DNA from 2 places in the Lysinibacillus sp. TE18511 genome. Region 2 is predicted to be linked to the other one. Evidence: a T-box and tRNA genes for the amino acid it is inferred to sense, from the RefSeq annotation. Region 2 holds a T-box; the other holds one or more tRNA genes.
What was found. A T-box is a leader RNA that pairs with one kind of tRNA and senses whether it is charged. The one in region 2 lies ahead of serS (serine--tRNA ligase), so its partner is inferred to be a tRNA-Ser.
Positions count from the first base shown of each region.

Region 1: it encodes a tRNA-Ser, which carries the amino acid that the T-box ahead of serS (serine--tRNA ligase) is inferred to sense. The anticodon was not compared.

Region 1 is NZ_JBSSFD010000072.1:621-9,380, forward strand. Features, by position in the region: gene ACVWXS_RS25180 (RraA family protein) at 1-430, shown strand, start outside; gene ACVWXS_RS25185 (hypothetical protein) at 601-831, opposite strand; gene ACVWXS_RS25190 (cation:dicarboxylate symporter family transporter) at 907-2,181, opposite strand; gene ACVWXS_RS25195 (response regulator) at 2,272-3,150, opposite strand; gene ACVWXS_RS25200 (ATP-binding protein) at 3,151-4,413, opposite strand; tRNA gene ACVWXS_RS25205 (tRNA-Ser) at 4,696-4,788, opposite strand; RNA gene ffs (signal recognition particle sRNA large type) at 4,971-5,238, shown strand; gene dnaX (DNA polymerase III subunit gamma/tau) at 5,459-7,246, shown strand; gene ACVWXS_RS25220 (YbaB/EbfC family nucleoid-associated protein) at 7,268-7,582, shown strand; gene recR (recombination mediator RecR) at 7,594-8,190, shown strand; gene ACVWXS_RS25230 (YaaL family protein) at 8,204-8,419, shown strand; gene ACVWXS_RS25235 (pro-sigmaK processing inhibitor BofA family protein) at 8,573-8,760, shown strand, end outside.
Region 2 is NZ_JBSSFD010000061.1:1,937-18,210, forward strand. Features, by position in the region: gene ACVWXS_RS24330 (deoxynucleoside kinase) at 1-370, opposite strand, end outside; gene ACVWXS_RS24335 (deoxynucleoside kinase) at 367-1,005, opposite strand; gene ACVWXS_RS24340 (heavy metal translocating P-type ATPase) at 1,422-3,833, opposite strand; gene copZ (copper chaperone CopZ) at 3,915-4,121, opposite strand; gene ACVWXS_RS24350 (metal-sensitive transcriptional regulator) at 4,179-4,511, opposite strand; gene ACVWXS_RS24355 (cation diffusion facilitator family transporter) at 4,591-5,535, opposite strand; gene ACVWXS_RS24360 (ArsR/SmtB family transcription factor) at 5,556-5,891, opposite strand; gene ACVWXS_RS24365 (hypothetical protein) at 5,975-6,118, opposite strand; gene tadA (tRNA adenosine(34) deaminase TadA) at 6,308-6,826, shown strand; gene serS (serine--tRNA ligase) at 6,906-8,186, opposite strand; T-box leader at 8,256-8,472, opposite strand; gene pdxT (pyridoxal 5'-phosphate synthase glutaminase subunit PdxT) at 8,522-9,085, opposite strand; gene pdxS (pyridoxal 5'-phosphate synthase lyase subunit PdxS) at 9,087-9,971, opposite strand; gene pdxR (MocR-like pyridoxine biosynthesis transcription factor PdxR) at 10,077-11,495, shown strand; gene asnB (asparagine synthase (glutamine-hydrolyzing)) at 11,512-13,350, opposite strand; gene ACVWXS_RS24400 (D-alanyl-D-alanine carboxypeptidase family protein) at 13,454-14,785, opposite strand; gene guaB (IMP dehydrogenase) at 14,928-16,274, opposite strand, start outside.

The DNA.
Region 1 (8,760 bases), on a different contig from region 2:
TGATATTTTAGTCATTGATGCAAAAGGGAATAAAAATCGTGCTGTTGCCGGTGATTTTGTTCTGTCATTAGCGAAAGGTATTGGTGTACAGGGCTTTGTAGTAGATGGTGTTATTCGTGACATTGCAGCTATTCGTGAGCTAGATTTTCCGGTCTTTTCTTTGGGCACTACGGTAGCGGCAGGCAATAAAAACGGTGGTGGCAAAGTAAATGTTCCGATTGCTATTGGAGGCGTTACTGTTCGTCCAGGCGATTATATTATTGGAGATGTGGACGGTGTGGTTGTTGTGCCACAGGAGGATGCAGAGCATATTGTTGCAGCTGCTGAGGTAAAAGTTAAAAAGGATGAAATACGTGCACAAGAAGCACATGTAAATGGAAAAGAATCAATTATTGCTTATTTAGATAAAGTATTAGCTTCTTTCAGCTAATGTCTTTTGTACCGAAAGTGTAGCGACAGGTACAGAAGTCTCCCACCTCTATAAGTGGTGAGATGGATGTGGATTTAAGCTACTTTTCAAGAGGTTTCCAAACATCCGCTGAAATAGAGGAATTCAGTCTAAGAACGCCACGTCTTGTGACAATGACTGAGTGACCAACATCATGTTGTTGCCGCTGCCGCTTCGCTTTCGCGCAGATAAAACCCTTTTGCTGTCACTACGCTTTCGCACAGACAAAACCATTTTGCTACCGCTGCGTTAGCACTACGCTTTCGCACAAAAAGCATCTGCTGCTGACGCTTCGCTTTCGCACAAAAAACATCTGCTGCTGACGCTTCGCTTTCGCACAAAAAACATCTGCTGCTGACGCTTCGCTTTCGCACAAAAAACATCTGTTGGCCTAATGTCTCCGGCGGATCAAAGAAAAAAACTCACGATGCCACATACATCGTGAGTTTTTTTGATTTTTATGCTAACTTTTCGTTATCTTTAAAGTAATTTTTCATTTTTTCTGCATCGAAACGACCTTCCCATTTCGCCATTACTAATGCAGCAAGTGAGTTACCAATTACGTTAACGACTGTACGTCCCATATCAAGGATACGGTCGATACCTGCGATGAATGCTAAACCTTCAACTGGAATGCCGACAGTACCTAAAGTCGCTAGAAGTACAACGAAGGATACTCCTGGAACACCTGCAATCCCTTTAGATGTAACCATTAATACAAGCATTAATGTAATTTGTTCACCAATGCTTAGGTGAATACCGTACATTTGAGCAATAAATAATGCCGCAATAGCTTGGTACAGTGTTGAACCATCTAAGTTAAAGGAGTAACCAGTTGGAATAACAAAGGATACGATATCCTTTGGAGCGCCTAATTTCTCCATTTTTAGCATGATTCGTGGTAACACTGCCTCAGAACTAGCTGTTGAGAACGCTAAAATTAGCTCATCTTTTAGTACTTTAATTAAAAAGATAATGCTGATACCCGTGAATCTTGCTACAAGACCAAGAACGACAAAGATAAAGAATATCATTGTTGCATAAACAAGTAGAGCAAGTTTGCCAAGTGGTATTAGTGAAGCGAATCCATATTTGGAAACGGTTACACCAATTAAACCAAATACCCCAATTGGAGCGAATTTCATTACGAGGTTAGTTACCCAGAACATAGCATCTGCTACCCCATTAAAGAAATCTAATACTGGTTTACCTCGATCACCAATAGCGGCAACCCCTAAACCAAAAATAACAGAGAAGAAAATGATCGCAAGCATATTACCTTCAGCCATTGCCTGAATGATATTTGTCGGTACAATGCTTACAAGAATATCAAATGGACCTTCGTGCTTTACTTCCTCTGTAGTTGCAACGTAACCCGAAATATCTCCTTTAGAGAGCTCGTCCATGTTCACACCAGCGCCTGGCTGGAAGATGTTTGCAGAAAGTAAACCAACTACAATTGCTACTGTTGTAATGATTTCAAAGTAAAGAAGTGATTTCCCGCCTAATCGTCCTAGCTTTTTCATGTCTCCAGTTCCAGCAACACCAACGATTAGAGTTGAAATAATAATAGGTACAACAATCATCTTAATTAGATGAAGAAAGATATCCCCTAAAGGTTGTAAATATGTCTCAACTTTGGGGTTTCCGTAAAAGATACCACCAACAATAATCCCTAAAGTCAAACCAATCAAAATTTGAGTGGCTAAACTGATTTTAAATTTCTTCTTCAAACCCTTTGTACCCCCTAGTATTAAATTTTTAGGACTTGCCTTACTTTAATAATACGGAGGACTTATGAAATCCGACAAAATCCGAGAAAATTAATTTAATTTTGTTAAAATGTCTGAATATAATACCTGGATAAATTTTTTAATATTAACTTTTGCTTTACGGTTTCCGTGGTCTTCTATTTGAGTCATTAGCTGACGAATCTCTTTAAAGTCAAAGTATCGAGGTGCATAATATTCAAACTCAGAATTTGTATAATCAACGACACCTAAATTGGCGAGATTTATCATTGCTGCTAATATAGTACGACGCACACGCTGTTCAATGGCTTTACTTTCTTTCAAAATTTCATCTGGAGTAGGCTTTGTAACAGCTGCTATTTCCTCATATAGCTCCTTTAGTGGAGGAAGTGGTGCAATTTTGTGCTGATGAGCAAGCAATGTTTCGATGATGGCTATAATATCCTCACTTCCGATTTCACCAACGATACCCATATCATTTAAGATGGATTGAATATGATCTCGTGACGTTGCTTTATGATTTATTTGTTCACTTAGATCAATGTTTGTAAGTGATTGGCGAATTACTAGCAATGAGTTTTTTAGGCGAAATTGTTCAGTTGTTTTACGTAAAACATTCTCAACCTCAATACGGTTTATAGGCTTATGAATAAAGAAATCTATACCTTGTTCATATGCTTCACCAACCATCTCCTTATTCACTACCTGAGAAATCATGACAAATTGTCCCTCAAACCGATTTTGAATAAGATGCTCGACTGTTGCTATCCCATCAAGCTTAGGCATAAGTAAGTCGATAAGCACAAACTCTGGCTGTGTCATTAAAATTTGTGGAATAGCGTCCTCACCATTGCGTGCTTCACCAATAACTGTACCTAAACCACTATCTTCAATAATTTGTTTTAACATGACTCGACTAGCACGATCATCATCAACAATAAAATATCTCATTTAAGTCTCTCCCGTTTGAATAGTTTGCGTAGGAACTTTAATTTTAAACATCGTGTTTTGATTGTTTGATTCAACGGATATTGAGCCATTTAATTTGTTAACTAATTCAGCAACATGTGAAAGCCCAATGCCAGTTGCCGCGACACCCTCCACATTGTATTTCGTGGTGTATCCAGGTTCAAAAATAATTGAGAGATCACTTTGTGAAATACCCTGTCCGTTATCACATACTGTTATTACAGTATCATCCTGTTGTTGTTGAATAGCAATAGAAATGACACCTTGTCCTTCAATTGCTTCTATAGCATTAGCTGTTAAATTATTCAAAAGTGCAAGCAATGCAATATGTTCTTTCGCTTGAAAATCGGTGTCTATACTTATTTTAAACCCAATGTTTTTTCCGAGTAATTCAGCGTATTTACTATTGCCGTCTTCAATATAATGTAATAATTCAGACAATCTAAGGGTGCCAAAACTCTTCTCACCAACAATTTTAGAAATACCTGCATAAATACGTTGAGAATCTTTCTTCACTTCATGAATTTCCTGGGCAATAAGGAGTGCCTGTAAACTTTCCTCGCGATTGCCGAGTGACTTTAATTGTCGATATAAATCAAACCCACTGGCTGTAATTTTTTCGATGTGGTTCATAGATTTTTTTAAATAAAGTGTCTCAACATATAAATCTGAGCCGATCGTAAGCATTTCCTGAACACGTTTTTTTTGTTCAGCAATTAAAATAGAGCTATAAATACCTACTACAAAAAAGCTACGCAATAAAGCAACCGCTAATAGTATAAGTAAATCATGAAGAAGTAAAAAAGTGTAAGAATGAATGAAAAAACGAACTAGCTGTTCTACTAAATTACTGAAGACTTCACTAAATGCAACTAGTAATCCAAGCATTAGTGGTTTTTCTCTATACTGATGAATACTAAGCATTTGTAGGCATATTGCGAACAATACATAAAATGCAGCAGCAGGTAGATGTGTAAGTAAACTATCTATTAATGGAACATCGTGTAAAGAGTAATTAATGATAACTCGAAAAACTATTGTCACGATACTTGTAATAAATCCAGCCAAAATTATAGGTGTAGGTCTAAGTAGTGTACATAAAAAGAAAACAATACTTCCTAATCCAAAGCGAAAAGTAGTATCAGTGAAAGGCATTATTTTAATCTCACTACCGATTGCAGTTAATAAAGCAATTATGATAATCCAAGTGAGGGAAGTACGAGTTGTAAAAAAATTTGAGCGCATAAAAAATCCTCCCTAATCAATTTTAATAGAGCGGGATAGTAAAGAAAAGATGTACTAAAAAGCTTGATTATTCGACGATGCTATGGAAAAACACTTTGGAGAACGTGAAATTATAATTTTTTTCAACAATAATGCTTAAGAATAGTCTTAACTATCAAATCGATATTTTTCGTAATAAATAAAAAAATACCACAACCTAAGAGGAAGTGGTATCTAGTAATTGTTACATACAATTTTGGGGCAAAAAAAAACGGCTACATTCGTAGTCGGAATTTTAAAAAATGGAGGAGGTAGAGGGATTCGAACCCCCGCGCGGTGTTACCCGCCTGTCGGTTTTCAAGACCGATCCCTTCAGCCAGACTTGGGTATACCTCCATAATATATAGTACTGCATGTCTTTTCGACAAAACTTAATTTATCATGTTTTTAAATTCACGTCAACATATTTTTATGTTTTTTTGAAAAAATGTTTATTTACATTGCAGATAGATTATTCCACATAAATATTATGTGTATTAAGTTGCAATTTATGAAAACAGTAAGTATACTAGTTATTGCCGTGCTAGGTGGGAAGGTAGCGGTGTCCTGTAACTCGCAATCCGCTCTAGCGAGACTGAATTCCTTTTTCGAGGCTGTCCGTATTGTTTGGTCTGCCTTTTGCACGTAGTGTTGACGATTGGGTCCTGCGCAATGGATACCCATGAACCATGTCAGGTCCGGAAGGAAGCAGCATTAAGTGGTCTTATTCATGTGCCGCGGGGTTGCCTAATCTGAGCTAACGACAAGAGTAACGCTTATGTGCGGCTGTCGAAGAAAGGTGCACGGCATTAAATTGCCAATTCAAACGCATCCGTCTACAATAGACGGGTGCGTTTTTTTTATGTAGTTATTATGCAAAATAATAACTACCTTAGAATTTTCTCTTTCTATTGAAGTGGGGGGAATTACCTTGAATTTGTGAAAAACAGTGACACTATTTCATAAATAATGGGGCAAATGTTATAATAGGAATATTCTAATTAAAAAAGAAGAGGAGAGGAAATCATTGACGTATCAAGCATTTTACCGTGTGTATCGACCGCAATCATTTCGAGAAATGTCTGGCCAAGCACATGTCAAAAGAACGCTACAAAATGCTCTCCTAGCGAATAAAACAACACATGCTTATTTATTTTCAGGGCCACGTGGTACTGGTAAAACAAGTACTGCTAAAATTTTTGCAAAAGCTTTAAACTGTGAGCATGCACCATCAAGCGAACCTTGTAACGAATGTGCTACTTGTTTAAGTATTACAGATGGTTCACATCCAGATGTTATTGAATTTGACGCGGCGTCTAATTCACGCGTTGAAGAAATACGAGACATTATTGAGAAAGTTCGATTTGCTCCTGCAAGTAGCAGATATAAAGTGTATATCATTGATGAAGTGCATATGCTTTCTACAAGCGCTTTCAATGCCCTTTTAAAGACATTAGAAGAACCACCTTCTCATGCTGTATTTATTTTAGCAACGACAGAGCCCCACAAATTGCCTGCAACGATTATTTCACGTTGCCAGCGCTTCGATTTCAAGCGTCTTTCGACCAATGATATTATTGAGCGCATGAAAGTTGTATTAGAGGATATAGAGTTACCATATGAGGAACAAGGGTTGAAGGTAATCGCACAATCAGCAGCTGGTGGTATGCGTGATGCTTTAAGCTTATTAGATCAGGTCGTATCCTTCAGCGGAGAAAAGCTGAAGCTTGAGGATACACTACTTGTTACTGGTTCCATTAGTCAGGATGTTTTCTATGAATTAGCAGAAGCTCTAAAAGTAAAAGATGTTGCGCAAATGCTTGCGTTATTAGAACAGCTTATTGCGGATGGAAAAGATCCTCTTCGCCTTTCAGAGGACTTGATTACATTTTTCCGTGACTTATTATTGCTACAAACGAGCGATGATTTAGCGGAATTATTGGAGCTCGTATCACCAGAGGAGCGGGTTTTTACATTAGCGCATGATTTTGCGCCCAATTTGCTCTACGGCTACATTGATATTTTAGCGAAAACGCAGCAAGAAATGCGATTCTCTCATCATACAAAGATCTACTTAGAAACCGCGCTACTTAAAATGGTACAGTTTTCAGGTGGGGGAGTTAGTCAAGCAATTACTTCAGGTGAAGCTACTATGAGCCCTGAACTTGCTCAAAAAATAGTAGCACTTGAGCAAATGGTGCAACAACTGTCAGCACAATTACAAGCTGGTGTGCCGGTGCAGACGGCGCAAGCGCCAAAAGAGCAACGTCCGCGAGCTAAAAGTCCGAATGGCTATAAAGCACCAACAGGGCGTATTCAAGAGGTGCTAAAGGATGCAACCAAACAAGATGTGCAACGTATAAAATCGGTTTGGGCACAGGCGTTAAGTCAATTGCAAAAGTCTCAATCAGCTCTTTTAGCGGAGGCTGAACCTGTAGCGGCATCTTCAAGTGCTTTTGTGTTAAAATTCAAGTATGATATTCATTGTCAAATGGTTGCCGATAATCAATCTCTAAAAGCGCACTTTACACAATTAATTGCAGGGCAAACGGGTGCTATGTATGAAATGCTTTGTACACCTGAAGAAACCTGGTTAAAATTACGTGAAGAGTTTGTTCGTGATCACGGCTTGCAGCAACAGAAAAAATCTCAGTCTGAGAGCGATCGTGGAGTGGAATTATTAGAGCCGCCACCGGCAGAGATGCCAGAAGAGCCGTTTATCGATGATGCGCAACCACTTGCTTCACAAGATCCACTTGTGACAGAAGCGGAAAAGCTGTTTGGTAAAGATTTTATTGAAATTGTTGAAGATTAATCATTTAGGAGGAATATGTTTATGCGTGGAATGGGAAATATGCAAGGTATGATGAAAAAAATGCAAAAAATGCAAAAAGAAATGATGGAAGCTCAAGAGGCCTTAAATGCAGAACAATTTGAAGGTGTTGCTGGCGGCGGTATGGTGAAAGTAGCTGTTACTGGTCAACGTGAAATCGTAGAAGTAAATCTTGATCCATCAGTAGTAGATCCAGATGATATCGAAATGCTACAAGATTTAATCGTTGTTGCTGCAAATGAAGCATTGAAAAAAGTAGATGAAAAAACGAATGCAACTATGGGTAAATTCACTCAAGGCATGAACCTTCCGTTCTAGGAGGTAAATAAATGTACTACCCAGAACCAATATCGAAACTGATTGATAGTTTTATGAAATTGCCAGGTATCGGGCCGAAAACCGCGGCTCGTCTGGCGTTTTTTGTGTTAACGATGAAAGAAGATGACGTTTTATCTTTTTCAAAAGCATTAATTGATGCTAAACGAAATTTAAGCTACTGCTCTGTGTGTGGCAACATAACTGATGTAGATCCATGCCATATTTGTACGGACAAACAACGAGATCATTCTATTATTTGCGTTGTCCAAGATACAAAAGATGTGATTGCGATGGAGAAAATGCGTGATTTCAACGGTATGTATCATGTACTACAGGGAGCTATTTCACCTATGGATGGTGTTGGTCCGGAGGATATTAATGTCTCTTCTCTGCTAGTCCGTTTGCATGATGAGACTGTTCAGGAGCTAATTTTAGCTACGAATTCGACTATCGAGGGTGAGGCAACAGCTATGTATATTTCTCGTCTAGTGAAGCCATCAGGCATTCGAACAACACGTATCGCCCATGGACTACCAGTAGGTGGAGATTTAGAGTATGCAGACGAAGTTACGTTATCGAAGGCAATGGAAGGTCGCCGGGAATTGTGAGTGAGGGATTACTATGTTCTTCCGCAGTAAGGGAAAATTAAAAAAAGAATTCGATGACAAGCTTGTAAATCTTATCAAAGAAACAAAAGAGGATTTACAGCAGTCAAAGATAATCGAAGAATTAGTAGATGACTATGATTTAGAAGTAATTGCTCAACGAAAAGCAACTGAGAGTATACATTTTTATTTATTCAAGGAAGCTAGAATTCGAAAAGTATTAATTAAATAGTAGTTTTTTAACTTTATTTCAGCGGATGTCCAAAGATCTGCTGAAATAAGTTAATGCCTCCGGCCGTGATTATGCCGAGGCATAATTGATATTCATAGAAGCAAAACAGGAAACATAAACTTTCGTAATTATATACTTTAAGGGGGAAACCGTGTGTCCGGATTCGTAATTATGAGTTTTTGTGTGCCTGTAGTGCTTCTTTTTCTTTATATAATAATAAGACATGCTAAAATGGGAAAAATATTAGAAGGAATGTCTGTTTTTTGGTTTAGATTTGCCTTTGCCTTTCTTCTATTATTTATTATTCATTTAGGTATAGGGTATGCGGGCTATAATGTGCC
Region 2 (16,274 bases):
CATCAAATAAATTTGTATAAGTCTCGTAATCTGTTGGGCTCATTGTACCTTTGTCATAGTGCATCTTCGCAAAAATTCCTGTATCTTCGTAAATTGAACGATCTTGAATAAACCCACCGCCATACTCGAAGATACGCTTCTGCTCCTTAAAACGCTCCGCCAAAAAATACACCTGTAAATGGAAACTCCATTTTTCAAAGTCCTCGTAAAACTTATCTAAGTATGGATTTGTATCCACCTTTTCAAATGACGTACGAAAGTTTAACGCCTCTGCTAGCCCCTTTGTCATCGTTGATTTTCCTACACCAACCGTACCAGCGATTGTAATGACTGTTTGTGGAGGAATATCGTATTTCTCTCTCAAATTCATTGCTGCAAGCTCCTTTGTTGTAACGTATCCTTTATTGTTTGTAAAACATATTTCAAATCATCTGGATTTTTAACAAAATCAAGCTGATCGCCATTAAATCGAATAACAGGAATTTCGGGATGCATTTTCTCAAAATGCTCGATAAAGGTATGATAATCTGCCACAAGTTGTTCCATGTAATCTCGTGAAATCATTTTTTCAAATTCACGACCACGCATCGCAATACGTTTCATCAACGTATCCACACTAGCGTGTAAATAAACAACTACATTTGGAACAGGCATATCTTTCGTTAATATTTTATAGATTTCTTCGTACTTATCATACTCTGTAGACGCCAATGTACGCTTTGCAAATATTAAATTTTTAAAAATATGGTAGTCCGCTACAACAGGTTTTTCATGTGTCACACGGAATTTTTTAATATCTGATAATTGTTTATAGCGATTACATAGGAAGAACATTTCTGTTTGGAAGCTCCATTCCTCAATGTTCTCATAAAACTTATTTAAAAAAGGGTTTTCGTCTACTATTTCTTTTAATAGATGGTAATTAAATGTCGCTGCAATCTCTTTCGATAAAGAGGTTTTACCAACACCAATCGGACCTTCTACCGTAACAAATGGAATCGTCACCAGAAGCTCCTCCTTTATGTTCTATGGATTCTATCGTCATTACCCTAGCTTTGAGGCTTTCATTATATCAATTATGCCTCGGCATAATTGCGTCCGGAATCGGCTTTATGCTTAGGCCTGCACGAGGGCCGACACGATGTCGGTCATTTCGGTAATGCCACAGGACGTGGCGTTTTTACCGATGCAGGTCAGTTAGCCGTTATCTCATGGATGCGATGATTCAAAAGACATTTGTAACTGCCGTTTCACTTACGTTACATAAAACACTTGCTGAAAGAAGTTAAAAATGAGTCAGTATTTTTCATTGTATCATAGTGAGAAAATGAAAAACAGAATCAAGCCAGTTCTCTATTAAATTTGGCAACAACAAACAACACGAAAAAAATAGACCCACAAAAGTGGATCTATTGTTACCCTTATAATTTAACTCGCTGTAAACGCAGTGCATTTAAAACGACAGATACCGAACTAAACGCCATCGCTGCACCCGCTACCCAAGGAGCTAACAGTCCAAATGCAGCAATCGGAATACCTAATGTATTGTAAGCAAATGCCCAGAATAAGTTTTGTTTAATGTTACGCATCGTTTTACGACTCATAATGATGGCATCTGCAATACTGTTTAAATCACCACGAATTAGCGTAATATCTGCTGCCTCCATTGCAACGTCGGTACCAGTACCGATTGCCATCCCAATATTAGCTGTCGCAAGTGCGGGTGCATCATTAATGCCATCACCAACCATCGCCACTTTTTTACCCGTAGCTTGCAGTTTTTTTACTTCATCTGCTTTGCCTTCTGGAAGAACTTCAGCAATCACATGATTCACGCCAACTTCTGCTCCGATTGCTTGTGCTGTACGTTCATTATCACCAGTCATCATAATCACAGTAATGCCCATTTCTTGTAGACGATGAACTGCCTCTTTTGAAGTATCTTTAACTGTATCAGCAACTGCTACTAGGCCAGCATACTGACCGTTAATAGCAGCTAACATTGCAGTTTTACCGTTTTCCTCTAGTTGCTCCATTGTTGGTAGAATATCATCAATATAAATTCCGTATTGCTGCATTAATTTACGTGTACCAATTACAACCCCTTGACCAGAGACAGTCGCTTGCACACCGTAACCTGGTATCGCTTCAAAGAATTGAACATCTCCTAACTCAATACCACGATCAGCAATTCCTTGAACAATTGCTTCTGCTAACGGATGCTCTGATTGCTTCTCCGCTGCCCCAATTAACGATAAAAAGCGTACTTCTTCTTGATTTGCTGTTAGTACGATATCCGTTAAGACAGGTTTGCCGTGTGTCACTGTACCTGTTTTATCAACAACCACTGTGTCAATGCTTTGAGTTTGCTCTAAATGCTCTCCACCTTTAAATAAAATACCAAATTCCGCCGCACGACCAGAGCCCGCCATAATAGATGTTGGCGTTGCTAATCCAAGCGCACATGGACATGCGATCACAAGAACTGCAATTAATACTTCAAGTGCTGGCGTAAACTCACCTGGTTGCACCCAAATAATCCAAACTAAAAACGTGACAACAGCAATGCCTACAACAATGGGTACAAATATACCTGAAATTTGGTCTGCTAAGCGTTGAATCGGCGCTTTTGAGCCTTGTGCATCTTCTACAACTTTAATAATTTGAGCTAATGCTGTATCGCGACCAACTTTAGTTGCTGTCATTTTAATAAAGCCATTTTTATTAATAGTTGAACCGAATAATAGGTCACCTTGCTTTTTATCAACTGGTAGACTTTCTCCAGTTAACATCGATTCATCCACAGCTGTTGTTCCTTCTAATACTTCACCATCGACTGGAATTTTTTCACCTGGTTTTACTAAAATAATGTCCCCAATAGCTACTTCTTCTAATGGTACTTCTTTTTCAACACCGTCTCGAATAACGACCGCCGTTTTCGCTTGAAGTCCCATTAATTTTTTAATAGCTTCTGACGAGCGGCCTTTTGCTTTTACCTCAAATAATTTACCTAATAAAATTAAAGTAATTAATACTGCACTTGTTTCAAAATAAAGGTGAGGGCTATGATGTGATCCTGCAGTTACAATAGCTTGATACACACTATAAAAATAAGCAGCAGATGTGCCCATTACGACAAGTACATCCATATTGGCACTACCGTTGCGCAAAGCTTTATAAGCGCCAATATAAAATTGTTTTCCAATGATAAATTGAACAGGAGTAGCCAACACCATTTGCACCCACGGATTCATTAAAAAATCGGGAACATATAAAAATGATGTAAATGAAAAATGCCCTACCATCGTCCAAAGTAGTGGTAATGAAAGAATGGCCGATAAAATAAATTTATGTTGCTGTTGTTTGATGGCCAGTTCTCGATGATCTACTGTCTCTTGCTCATCTGCTTTTTGATGCGCTTCATATCCTAATTTTTCAACCTTCGCAATAATATCTGCAATCGTCACCTCAGATGGGTTAAACTCTATAGTTGCTTTTTCCAGCGCTAAGTTTACGTTCGCAGAGGATACACCTGCTAATTTATTTAAACCCTTTTCTATCCGTGTTGCGCAGGCCGCACATGTCATACCTGTAATATCGAATTCCGTTTTTTGTTTAATGACACCATAACCAAGTGCTTCAATTTTCTTTTCAAAGTCTTCTTCATTTAGTTTTGTCGGATCGTATTTAATGGACGATTTTTCAAGAGCTAAATTAACCGTCGCTTGTTCTACACCATCCATTTTATTTAAACCTTTTTCTATACGAGTTGCACAGGCCGCACATGTCATACCTGTAATTTGCAAATTCGTTTCCTTTATTTCTGAACTCATGATTATTTCTCCTCCCTACATACCAACAGGGGGTATGTGTAATTGAAAATAATAGAGTGCTACTTGAGCACCCTATCTATATTATTTAACGTCATAGCCTTGATCGTCGATTGTTTCTTTAATTTGATCTAGAGATACTTGTGTTTCATCAAATGCTACATCTACTAAACCATCAGCTAAGTTTACTTTTACTTGTTCAACGCCTGCTAAAGCTCCAACACTTTTTTCCACTGAGTTTACACAATGTCCACATGACATTCCTTGTACGTTTAAAGTTACGTTTTGCATAAATATCTCTCCTTTAATTTCATACTATATAGGGGTATATTTTCATGAAAAAAACTTTTATTTTTTCATTAATTTTTGAATGGTCACTACTAACTCATCTAACACTGCTTCATCACCTTCTGATAGGCGATCTACTACACATCCCTTTAAATGACCTTCTAATAATATTTTTGCTACACTATTTAAAGCAGACTGTGTGGCAGACAGTTGCGTAATAATATCATCGCAGTAAACATCTTTGTCAATCATCCCTTTAATGCCTCGGATTTGACCTTCGATTCGATTTAAACGAGTCGTTAAATCTTTTTTTACGCGTTCAGGATGATGGCTTTTTCGACACGAAGTAGCTTCCTCTGTATGACAAACATCCTTTTTCACTATATCCTCCATACAATACACCTCCTACTCACACTCATCATACTATACCCACGAAGGGTATGTGAAGTGTAAAAAGAACTAAATATTTTTATTAATGATGATGGTGATTCGACTGCTCAGTTTTTATTGTACATAAAATGGATTGATCATGCTTATGTGCTACTGTCTCCAATTGAATTGTTACATGCTTTATGCCCTTATGCTCAAGATTATGTTCAATTTCTCGTAATATATTCTCACTATCCGTAATTTTTAGCTGATCATCAACAACGGCATGGCAGGAAAGTGCATTTGTTCCACTTGTTATTGTCCAAATGTGTAAATCGTGAATACTATGAACACCATTCGTTTGTTCAATAATTTGTATAATCTCTTGAACATCAACATTTGAAGGTGTACCTTCCATTAGGACATGAATAGCAGCCTTTGTTACATAGTAGCCGCTTCTTAATACTAATAACGCAACAATAACACTTGCAAGTGGATCAGCCCATCCCCACCCAAAAAACATAATTAAAAGTGCGGCAACGATGGCTCCTACCGATCCAAGCATATCGCTTAATACGTGTAAAAAGGCACCTCGCATATTTAAATTATCTTTTGTATCACTACCACGCATCATAATCCAAGCTACCAAAATATTTATTAAAAGACCTATCGTACTTATTACTAGCATACCTGTAGTTGCCACTTCTGGTGGATTTGCAAAACGTTCAATTGCCTCATAGAAAATAAATAAAGCAATAAAAATTAATGTCACACCATTTAAAACTGCAGCTAAAATTTCAAATCGTTTATATCCATATGTTTTACTATAGTTTGCAGCCTTTTCTCCAAACATAAAAGCAAGCAAAGCAATTGCTAAAGAAATGGAGTCACTTAACATATGCCCTGCGTCTGATAAAAGAGCCAAACTATTTGTTAAGTATCCCCCTACAGCTTCAATAACCATGTAACTCGTAATAATTATAAATGATAGTATTAACACCTTTCTATTTGCGCCATGTGTATGGTCATGGCCATGATCATGCCCCATGTTTTATCCCTCCATTAATACTAGTTATGTGCAGCATGCTCGATAGCTTGCTTTAATAAATTCATAATGTGATCATCATCTTTTGAATAATATAGAGTTGTACCTTCTCTTCTAAATTTCACTAAACGTAAATTTTTCAAAAAACGTAATTGGTGTGAAACTGTAGATTGACCTAAATCTAAAATTTCAGCTATATCGTTGACCGAATGCTCATCAGTGCACAATAAATTTAAAATACGAATTCTCGTCGGATCACTTAATGCTTTAAATGTTTGTGACACAACAAAAAGTGTCTCTTCATCTAAATGTTGATCGTTAGTAACTTGAACTTCTGTCTTTTGTAATTTTTCATCCATTAGTTTACCCCCAAAAGTCTATATTTATATATGAGCATGTGTTCATATATAAATATAGATGGTTATTTTAGGAATGTCAATGATTAACTTCTTTCAGCAAGTGTTTTATGTAACGTAAGTGAAACGGCAGTTACAAGTGTTTTATGTACCGAAAACGTAGCGACAGGTACAGGTCCCCCACATCGTGTTGTTGTTGCTGTCGCTACGTTGACACTGCGCTTTCGCACAAAAAACATCTGTTGCTGTCGCTACGTTAGCACTGCGCTTTCGCGCAAAAAATATCTGCCGCTGACGCTTCGCTTTCGCGCAAAAAATATCTGTTGGCCTTAAGCCTCCTGACGCAATTTACCGAGGCATAATTGATAGTAGCAATTGTCAAACAAGCAAGATACACTAATTTATAAGGAGAGATCATAGTGGATATTTTTGAAACAGACAGATTATTTATGAACAGTGCACTCGATGAAGCAAAAAAGGCTGCTGTACTCGGAGAGGTTCCTATTGGAGCTGTACTTGTATACAATGGAGAGATTATTGCGCGGGCTCATAATTTACGAGAAACAACGCAAAATGCGACAACACACGCTGAACTAATGGTTATTCAAGAAGCTTGTAAAAAAATAGGTAGCTGGCGTCTTGAAAAAACAACACTTTATGTGACGCTTGAACCTTGCCCAATGTGTGCAGGTGCCATTTTGCAATCTCGTGTGCCGCGTGTTGTATATGGTGCAAGAGATATAAAAGCAGGCTGTGTAGATTCACTCTATCGCTTATTAAATGATGCACGCTTTAACCATGAATGTGAAGTAACAGAAGGAATTTCAGCTGAGGAATGTGGACAAATCTTAACCGATTTTTTCCGAGCATTACGCGAACGAAAAAAGGCCGAGAAAAAAGCGCGACAAGCTCTAATTGTTGAAAAAGAAGATTTTTAATAAAAAATTCACGCTATTGGTTAAAAAGAAAAACTACTGTTGAAATTTCAACAGTAGTTTTTCCATTTCTTTACTCCGATTATTTTGGAGCAATTACTTCTTTTCCGCCCATATACGGTCTTAATACTTCAGGTATTACTACGCTTCCATCTTGTTGCTGATAATTTTCTAGGATTGCTGCTACTGTACGGCCAATTGCAAGACCTGAGCCGTTTAATGTGTGTACATACTCTGGCTTTGCATTTGGCTCACGGCGGAAGCGAATATTTGCTCGACGTGCTTGGAAATCTTCGAAGTTAGAACAAGAAGAAATTTCACGGTACATGTTTTGCGCCGGAATCCAAACCTCTAAATCATATTTCTTCGCTGCAGTAAATCCTAAATCAGCTGTACACATTTTTAGTTTACGGTATGGTAACCCTAATAATTGCAGTACTTTTTCAGCATGACCTGTTAATAGTTCTAGCTGTTCATAAGATTCTTCTGGTTTTACAAAGCGTACTAATTCTACTTTGTTGAATTGATGTTGACGAATTAAACCACGTGTATCGCGACCCGCAGATCCTGCCTCTGAACGGAAGCAAGCACTATATGCTGCAAAGCCTTGTGGTAATGCTTCGGCAGGTAAAATTTCATCACGATAGAAGTTTGTCACAGGTACCTCTGCTGTTGGAATCATGAAATAATCTGTGTCATCTAATTTAAAGACATCTTCTTCAAATTTAGGCAGTTGTCCTGTACCTGTTAAGCTATCGCGATTGACAATTACAGGTGGTAGCATTTCTTCATAGCCATGCTCTTCTGCATGTAAGTCCATCATAAACGTCATTAATGCACGTTCTAAACGAGCACCAAGACCACGATAGAATAAGAAACGACTACCCGTCACTTTTGCCCCACGTTCAAAGTCAACAATTTGTAAGTCCGTAGCGAGATCCCAGTGTGCTTTAATGTCAAAATCAAATGCTGGTACCTCACCCCAAGTATATTCCTCTACATTATCGTCCTCTGTTGTGCCAACTGGTACAGATTCATGTGGAACGTTTGGTAAACGCATCATCATATCTTTAAAGCGTTCTTCTACCTCATTTAATTGGACATCTAACTCTTTAATTTCATCGCCAACTTGACGCATACGCGCAATGACTTCATCCGCATTTTCTTTATTACGTTTCATAACAGAAATTTGCTCAGATACTTTATTACGTTCAGCTTTAAGCTCTTCTGTTTTTGCAATTAATTCACGACGCTTTGCATCTAATACTTCAAAATCGTCTAAGTTTCCTAAATCCTCATTACGTGTTAACAGCATTTCTTTAATTTCCGCGAAATTGTCGCGCACGCGTTTAATATCTAACATCGTCATACCTCCAGTAGATTGTTAATGATGGGAAATACTTAGTAGAACACAAAAAAAGCCCTCATCCCCAAAAGGGACGAGAGCTACCCGCGTTGCCACCCTAATTGACTAGACAATTTGCCTAATCCACTTATTTCATAACGGCATTTCAGCCGGCGACAGCCTACTTCATTAACTTCGACTGCGCAACTCCAGGACGGATTCACAAGTGCTTTTATCAGCTTCCACCACCCGCTGACTCTCTAAAAAAAACGTGCTTGCTACTACTTCCCATCATCGTGTTCAGTTATTTGAATTTTATCCATACTGTACTATATGAACCGAGTTTTTGCAAGTCATACCATAGAAGATACAAAATATTCAAGAATACGTGCATCTGACGTTAATTCAGGATGGAAAGAGCAACCTAATAAATGATCGTCCTTTGCTAACACGATTTTCCCGTCATGCTCTGCTAATACTTCAACACCTTCACCTACAGAAACAATATGTGGCGCACGTATAAAGACAGCCGGAATTGCTCCACCTATTTCAGGTATGTCGAGCTTCACTTCAAAGCTATCTACCTGACGTCCATAAGAATTCCGTGCAACTACCACATCCATTACAGCTAAATGTGATTCATAATCCACTAATTCCTTTGCTAATAAAATCAATCCTGCACATGTTCCAAACATCGGCAATCCTTGTTTTGCAAGTGTGCGGATTGGCTCTAATAGCTCATAGCGATTCAGCAATTTCCGCATCGTTGTGCTTTCTCCACCAGGCAAGACAAGTCCATCAAGCTTCTCTAAATCAGCACTTTGTTTTACTAAGACCGCTTCGCATCCAAGTGACTCTAACATTTGCACATGCTCTCGTACCGCTCCCTGTAATGCTAAAACACCGATTCGCTTCATCTTACCAGCCTCGCTCTTGCATACGCTCATTTTGACTAAGCTGTGCAATATCAATGCCTTTCATCGGAACACCAAGTTCTTTTGAAATTTCAGCAATTAACTTGTAGTCCTTATAATGCGTAGTGGCCTCTACAATTGCACGAGCAAATTTCTCTGGGTTTTCTGATTTAAAAATACCAGAACCAACGAATACACCATCCGCTCCAAGTTCCATCATTAATGCCGCATCCGCTGGCGTAGCAACTCCACCTGCCGCAAAATTCACTACTGGTAAACGGCCAAGACGCTTAATTTCTCTTAATAATTCAAAAGGAGCACCAAGTAATTTAGCCTCTGTCATTAATTCGTCCTCTGTCATGCCAACAACCTTACGTACTTGCGCATTCACTTTGCGAATATGGCGAACAGCCTCTACAATATTCCCCGTACCTGGTTCACCTTTAGTTCGTAACATGGAAGCTCCCTCACCAATGCGTCGAGCCGCTTCTCCTAAATCGCGACAACCACAAACAAATGGCACTGTGTAATCACTTTTTAATAAATGAAACTCTTCGTCTGCTGGAGTTAATACTTCACTTTCATCAATATAATCAACACCCATTGCTTCTAAAACTCTTGCTTCAACAATATGTCCAATACGTGCTTTAGCCATTACCGGAATAGATACAGCCCCCATTACCTCCTCAACAATACGAGGATCAGCCATACGTGCAACTCCACCCGCCTTGCGAATATCTGATGGTACTCGTTCTAATGCCATGACAGCTACAGCTCCTGCCGCTTCCGCAATTTTCGCCTGCTCTGCATTAATAACATCCATAATGACGCCACCTTTTTGCATTTCCGCCATCCCGCGTTTTACTAACTCTGTACCTGTTTGTTTCATGATTTCTAACCTCCACCTGTATGATGAAATTTAGTATAATAGAAATTGACCATATAAAAATATCCAGTTTACAAAATAATTATAAGGTCAGGAGGATTAATGGACATGGATATGCTATTATTTCAGCTAGAAAAAAATGGTGAAAAACCGCTCTATGATCAGCTTTATAGCGGCATTAAAGAGGCTATTATTACAAAGAAAATAGCAGTAGGAGAAAAATTACCATCAAAAAGAAAATTATCCGATTTTTTGAATATTTCTCAAACAACAATTGAAATTGCGTATGCACAGCTACTTGCAGAAGGCTATATTATGTCAAAATCACGAGTTGGTTATTTTGTAGAGGAAATTGACGAGCTTCCGTATATTCAACAGGACACAGTAGCTTCCTTAAACGAACAACCTAAGAAAAAATCGCACAAGATAGATTTTAATCCTGGTTCCATCGATATCGATGCCTTCCCTTTTCAAACATGGCGGAAATATGCGAAAGAGCTCTTTGACAATGCCTCAAAGGAATTATTATTAACAGGTGAGCCTCAAGGAGAACGATCTTTACGTACGGAGATTGCTAATTATTTATTTCAATCACGTGGAGTTGTTTGTAGTCCTGAGCAAATTGTTATCGGCTCCGGAACAGAGCAACTTCTTCCAATGATTTTGCGCCTTTTTAGTGACGACACTTGCTTTGCGCTTGAAAATCCAGGCTATCCAGCTGTGCATCGTATGTTTTCCCAACATAAACGAAAAGTCTATCCAATTGCGGTCGATGATGAAGGAATTGTCATTCATGAGCTCGAAAAAACTAGCGCAGACGTTGTTTATATCACGCCATCACATCAATTCCCAACAGGAGCAGTATTATCAGCAACGAGACGTGCACAAGCTTTAAAATGGGCTGCACAAAGCTCCTCTCGTTACATTATAGAAGATGATTACGATTCCGAATTTCGCTATACTGGAAAACCAATTCCTGCACTTCATGCATTAGATCGAAATGATAAAGTAATTTATATGAGTACCTTTACAAAATCGTTAATGCCATCCTTGCGTGTTGCTTATTTTGTACTTCCGCCAAAATTACTTGCTACTTATAATGACGTATTTAATTACTATTCATCAACAGTGCCTCGTTTCGATCAACATATCGTAGCTAATTTTATGCGTGATGGTCATTTTGCAAAACATTTAAATCGAATGAGGAAAATTTATCGAAAAAAGCATGAAAAACTCACTTCAATTTTAGAAAACTATTCTAATCAAATTAAAATTACTGGAGAGCAAGCAGGCATGCATATTTTACTTGATGTACAGCATGCTTTATCGGAAAAGCAATTACAGCAGCTTGCCTCCAATGCAGATATCGGGATCTATCCATTATCTGATTATCGCCTGGATCACTCCACAGCCTCACACGCTCAATTTTTACTAGGTTTTGGAAGTATACCTGTAGATGAAATAGAAGCGTTTATTGAGAAGCTAATGGACAGTTGGGATATACAGAAGAAACACCCATCAAATTGATAGGTGTTTCTTTTGATTATGATTCAATCAATTGGATATTATAATGCTTAAACCATGTATGAATTTGCCCCAGATAAGCTAAAAGCTGTGGGCCAGCCATTAATTGTCCATACCATGGGACTTTGAAAGAACTACCACCAGATTCAATTAGCTCGATTAGCTTCTGCCGCTCAAATAATTCATGAAGAATTGAATTTTTATCCTTCATTATTTCTCTTAGCCATTTTTGAACGCCTGCTGTATAAACTGGATGATAAGTTTTAGGATACGGATTCTTTTTTCGATATAAAACTTCTTCTGGCAATAAGTGTTGCATTGCTTTACGAAGCAACCCCTTTTCCATACCACCTAAATTTTTCATTTCCCAAGGAATATTCCACGCATATTCCACAAGGCGATGATCTGCAAATGGAACACGAACTTCAAGACTCGCTCCCATGCTCATACGATCTTTTCGTTCCAGCAATGTTTGCATAAACCATACCATATTCAAATAAAACATCTCACGTTGCCTTACTTCCTCAATACTCTCTCCATCAAGATAGGGTACTTCAGCAATTGTTTGCAAATATACTTGTTGTGCATAAGATTCGACTGCTAATTTCTTACGCCACCGCTCTTGTAACATTGTAGACCTTTCAGACAGTGAACGAATCCAAGGGAAACCTGTAGCCGTTTCTGTAAACCATGGGTAACCACCGAAAATTTCATCCGCACATTCACCTGATAGCGCAACGGTAAAGTCACTTTTTATTTCTCGACAAAACCATAGTAATGATGAATCCACATCCGCCATCCCTGGTGAATCTCTAACAATGACAGACTCTACTAACAAATCGATTAATTGCTGCTGAGAAATTTCCTCAGTATGATGTGTTGTACTAAAGGTATCTGTCATTTTTTGAATCCAATACGTGTCTGTCGATGTTTGAAAAGCATGTGGATTAAAGAAACGCTCATTATCCTCATAGTCTATAGAGTACGTATGAAGTGTGCCTTTGTTCTGTTGCTGGAACATGTTTGCTGCAATTCCAGTAATGATGCTGGAATCTAAACCACCTGAAAGAAATGTACAAATCGGTACGTCTGAAACAAGCTGTCGTTCAATAGCATCCGTTAGCAAAAACCGGACATGATCGATTGTTTCTTCTAATGGCTCTTCATGCCGTTTACTCTGCAGCTTCCAATACTGCCAAAGTCGTATACCCTCTCTAGAGAAACGCATTGCATATCCTGGACGTAACTCATTAATATTTTGAAAAAGTGACTTTCCAGGCGTTCTAGATGGTCCTAAAGCCATAATAGTAGCTAGCCCTTCTATATTAACGGTTGTTTTCATCAATGGATGAGCTAATAATGCTTTCACCTCTGATGCAAAAAGCAAGCCGTCTTGTAGCTCTGTATAAAACAAAGGCTTTACACCTAGTCGATCCCGGCATAAAAAAAGAGATTGTGATTGTTCATCCCATACACCAAAAGCGAAAATCCCATTTAAAAAATCTACACACTGCTCTTTCCATTCAATATAAGCAGTTAATAACACTTCCGTATCTGAATGAGTTGTAAAAACATGCCCTCGATTTTGAAGCTCTTTCCGTAATTCTTCTGTATTATAAAGCTCGCCATTGTATGTAATGACATAGTTTGCACCATCATGTACTTTTTTCATCGGCTGCTTCCCACCGATTAAATCGATGACGGCTAACCGTCGATGGCCAAATGCAATATGCTCACTACACCAAATATTTTCATCATCAGGCCCTCGTTTATTTAACGTTTGCGTCATTAACTTCAGAATTCTATCACTTGTTCTTAAATCCTTTTGAAAGCTAGCCCATCCAGTAATACCACACATTTAGCCACACATCCTTTCGCCTATTAGCGTATGCAGTAAAGCGTGAAAACGTGAAAAGAACACGAGATGTTTGAAAACATCTACGTGTTCTATCCATTAATTATTAAAATAAGCCACCAACAAAGTCGGTAATACCACTCCATAAGTTTCCGAAGAAGCTACCAATACCTTGGAAGAATAGCGAGATACCACTAGCACGCTCTACAGCCTCCGTAGTGACAACATCAGCTGAAAGTTCCTTACCGTCAACAAAACCGTAATCTGTGCCTTCTGAGCGCTCCATAACTACCTTTCCGACAGGTGTATCCTTCTTGACCTCTGCTTCAAGACTTTTTTTATCTAATACTAGTTTAGGTTTATATAAGTCTTTCTCAGATGACTTTACCATAAATGAAACTGGTTCTTTAACAGCAATCGCTACATTCTTTTCTTTACCTTTCGTAACTTTTACTGTTTCTTGATCTTTAAACTTATAGTTCGCTGGGATAATTTCTTGTTTCGAGAATTGTGAGAAGCCATAGTTAAATAATTTAGCTGTTTCATCGAAGCGAGCTTTATATGAACCTTCTCCATTTGCATCTACAGCCTTCATAACAACAGCAATTAAACGTGTACCATTACGCTCTGCAGTACCTGTAAAGCAATGTCCAGCAAAGTCAGTTGTTCCTGTTTTTAATCCATCAACGCCTTCATATTGGTACACTAATCCTGGCAACATAAAGTTCCAGTTCTCCATTTTAATCGCATCTTCTGTACCTTCACGGAAAGTCTTCTTTGCAATTTTAGAAGTTTTTAATACATCCGGATGATCTTTTAGTAAATGATATGCCAATTTAGCTACAGATTTAGCAGGCATTACATTTTCATCATTTGGTCCAGTACCTGCTGGGTGCATACCAAATAAATTTGCATTGTTAAGACCAGTAGAGTTTACAAATTTATAGTCTGTAAGACCAAGCTCTTCTGCTTTTTTATTCATTAGCTTTAAAAACTCAGTTTCAGTACCCGCAATTGTTTCTGCTATAGCAACTGTAGCAGCATTTGCAGAGTAAATTGCCATCGCCTCATATAATTCACGAATTGTGTAAGACCCGTCTCTACGCAATGGTACATTACTTAACGCACGATCTTGAGACAATTTATACGTATACTCAGTTACATGATATTCCTGATCCCACTTAACTGTACCTGCATCAATTGCGTCCAATAACAGGTATTCAGTCATCATTTTTGTCATACTCGCAATACCTAGTGATGTATCTGCATTTTGTTCATATAAAATTTTACCTGAATCTGCGTCAATTAAAATCGCAGCATCCACTTTTAATCCTAAATCTGATTCTGCATGTGCCTTCGCAGGGACAGCTGCCAAAACACTAAATAACAAAACAGGAATTAGGAGCAAGCGGATAGCTGTGTTCATTGTCTTTTTCACCTTTAAAGCCCTCCAAAAAAATAATCTTGTCCTCGACATTTTATCATAGAAAGTTACTTCCGTGCGCACTCTCTACCATAAAAAAATGCTCTCGCGCCATCTTTGTAGACGATTCGAGAGCATAAAAGTTGCTAGTAATATATTACATCGAATAGTTTGGTGATTCTTTTGTGATTTGTACATCATGTGGATGTGATTCACGTAGACCTGCACCTGTCATTCGAACAAACTGAGCATTTTCACGTAAGAACTCAAGGTTAGGTGATCCGCAATAGCCCATACCTGCACGAATACCACCAATTAGTTGATAAATTGTATCTGCTAGAGGTCCTTTGTATGGAAGACGGCCCTCAATACCTTCTGGTACTAATTTTTTCGCATCTTCTTGGAAATAACGATCTTTTGAACCTTTTTCCATAGCTCCAATTGAACCCATACCACGGTAAACTTTGAAACGACGACCTTGGAAGATTTCAGTTTCGCCAGGAGATTCAGAAGTACCAGCAAGAAGTGAACCAAGCATTACAACGTTACCACCTGCTGCAAGAGCTTTTACAATGTCTCCAGAGTATTTAATGCCTCCATCAGCAATAATTGTTTTATCAAGCTCACGAGCTACTGTTGCACAATCATAAACAGCTGTAATTTGTGGTACACCTACACCAGCTACTACGCGTGTAGTACAGATAGAACCTGGTCCAATACCAACTTTCACTACATCTGCACCAGCTTCAAATAATGCGCGTGCACCTTCACCTGTTGCCACGTTACCAGCGATAATTTCTAGCTCTGGATACGTCTCACGGATAGAGCGAATTGTTTGTAATACTCCCTCAGAATGACCGTGTGCTGTATCGATTACTACGATATCTACTTGTGCTTCAACAAGCTTCTCAATACGTAGCATCGTATCTTTTGAAACACCAACTGCTGCCCCTACTAATAAACGACCGTGTATGTCTTTTGCAGCGTTAGGGAACTCAATTACTTTTTCAATATCCTTAATTGTGATTAATCCAGTTAATTTACCTTCTTCATCTACAATTGGTAGCTTTTCGATTTTATATTGTTGAAGAATCTTTTCAGCATCCTCTAAAGTCGTTCCAACAGGAGCTGTAATCAAATCTTCTTTTGTCATAACGTCTTCAATTTTTAAAGAATAGTCAGAAATAAAACGTAAGTCACGGTTTGTAATGATCCCTACTAGCTTTTGGTTTTCCATACTATCAACAATTGGTACACCCGAAATTCGGTATTTGCCCATTAAATGTTCAGCATCAAAAACTTGGTGAGTCGGAGTTAAGAAGAATGGGTTTGTAATAACACCATTTTCAGAACGTTTTACTTTTTCTACTTGCTCAGCTTGCTCATCAATACCCATGTTCTTATGGATAATACCGATACCACCTTGACGTGCCATAGCAATTGCCATTTTAGATTCTGTAACTGTATCCATTCCTGCACTGACCATTGGAATATTTAATTTAAT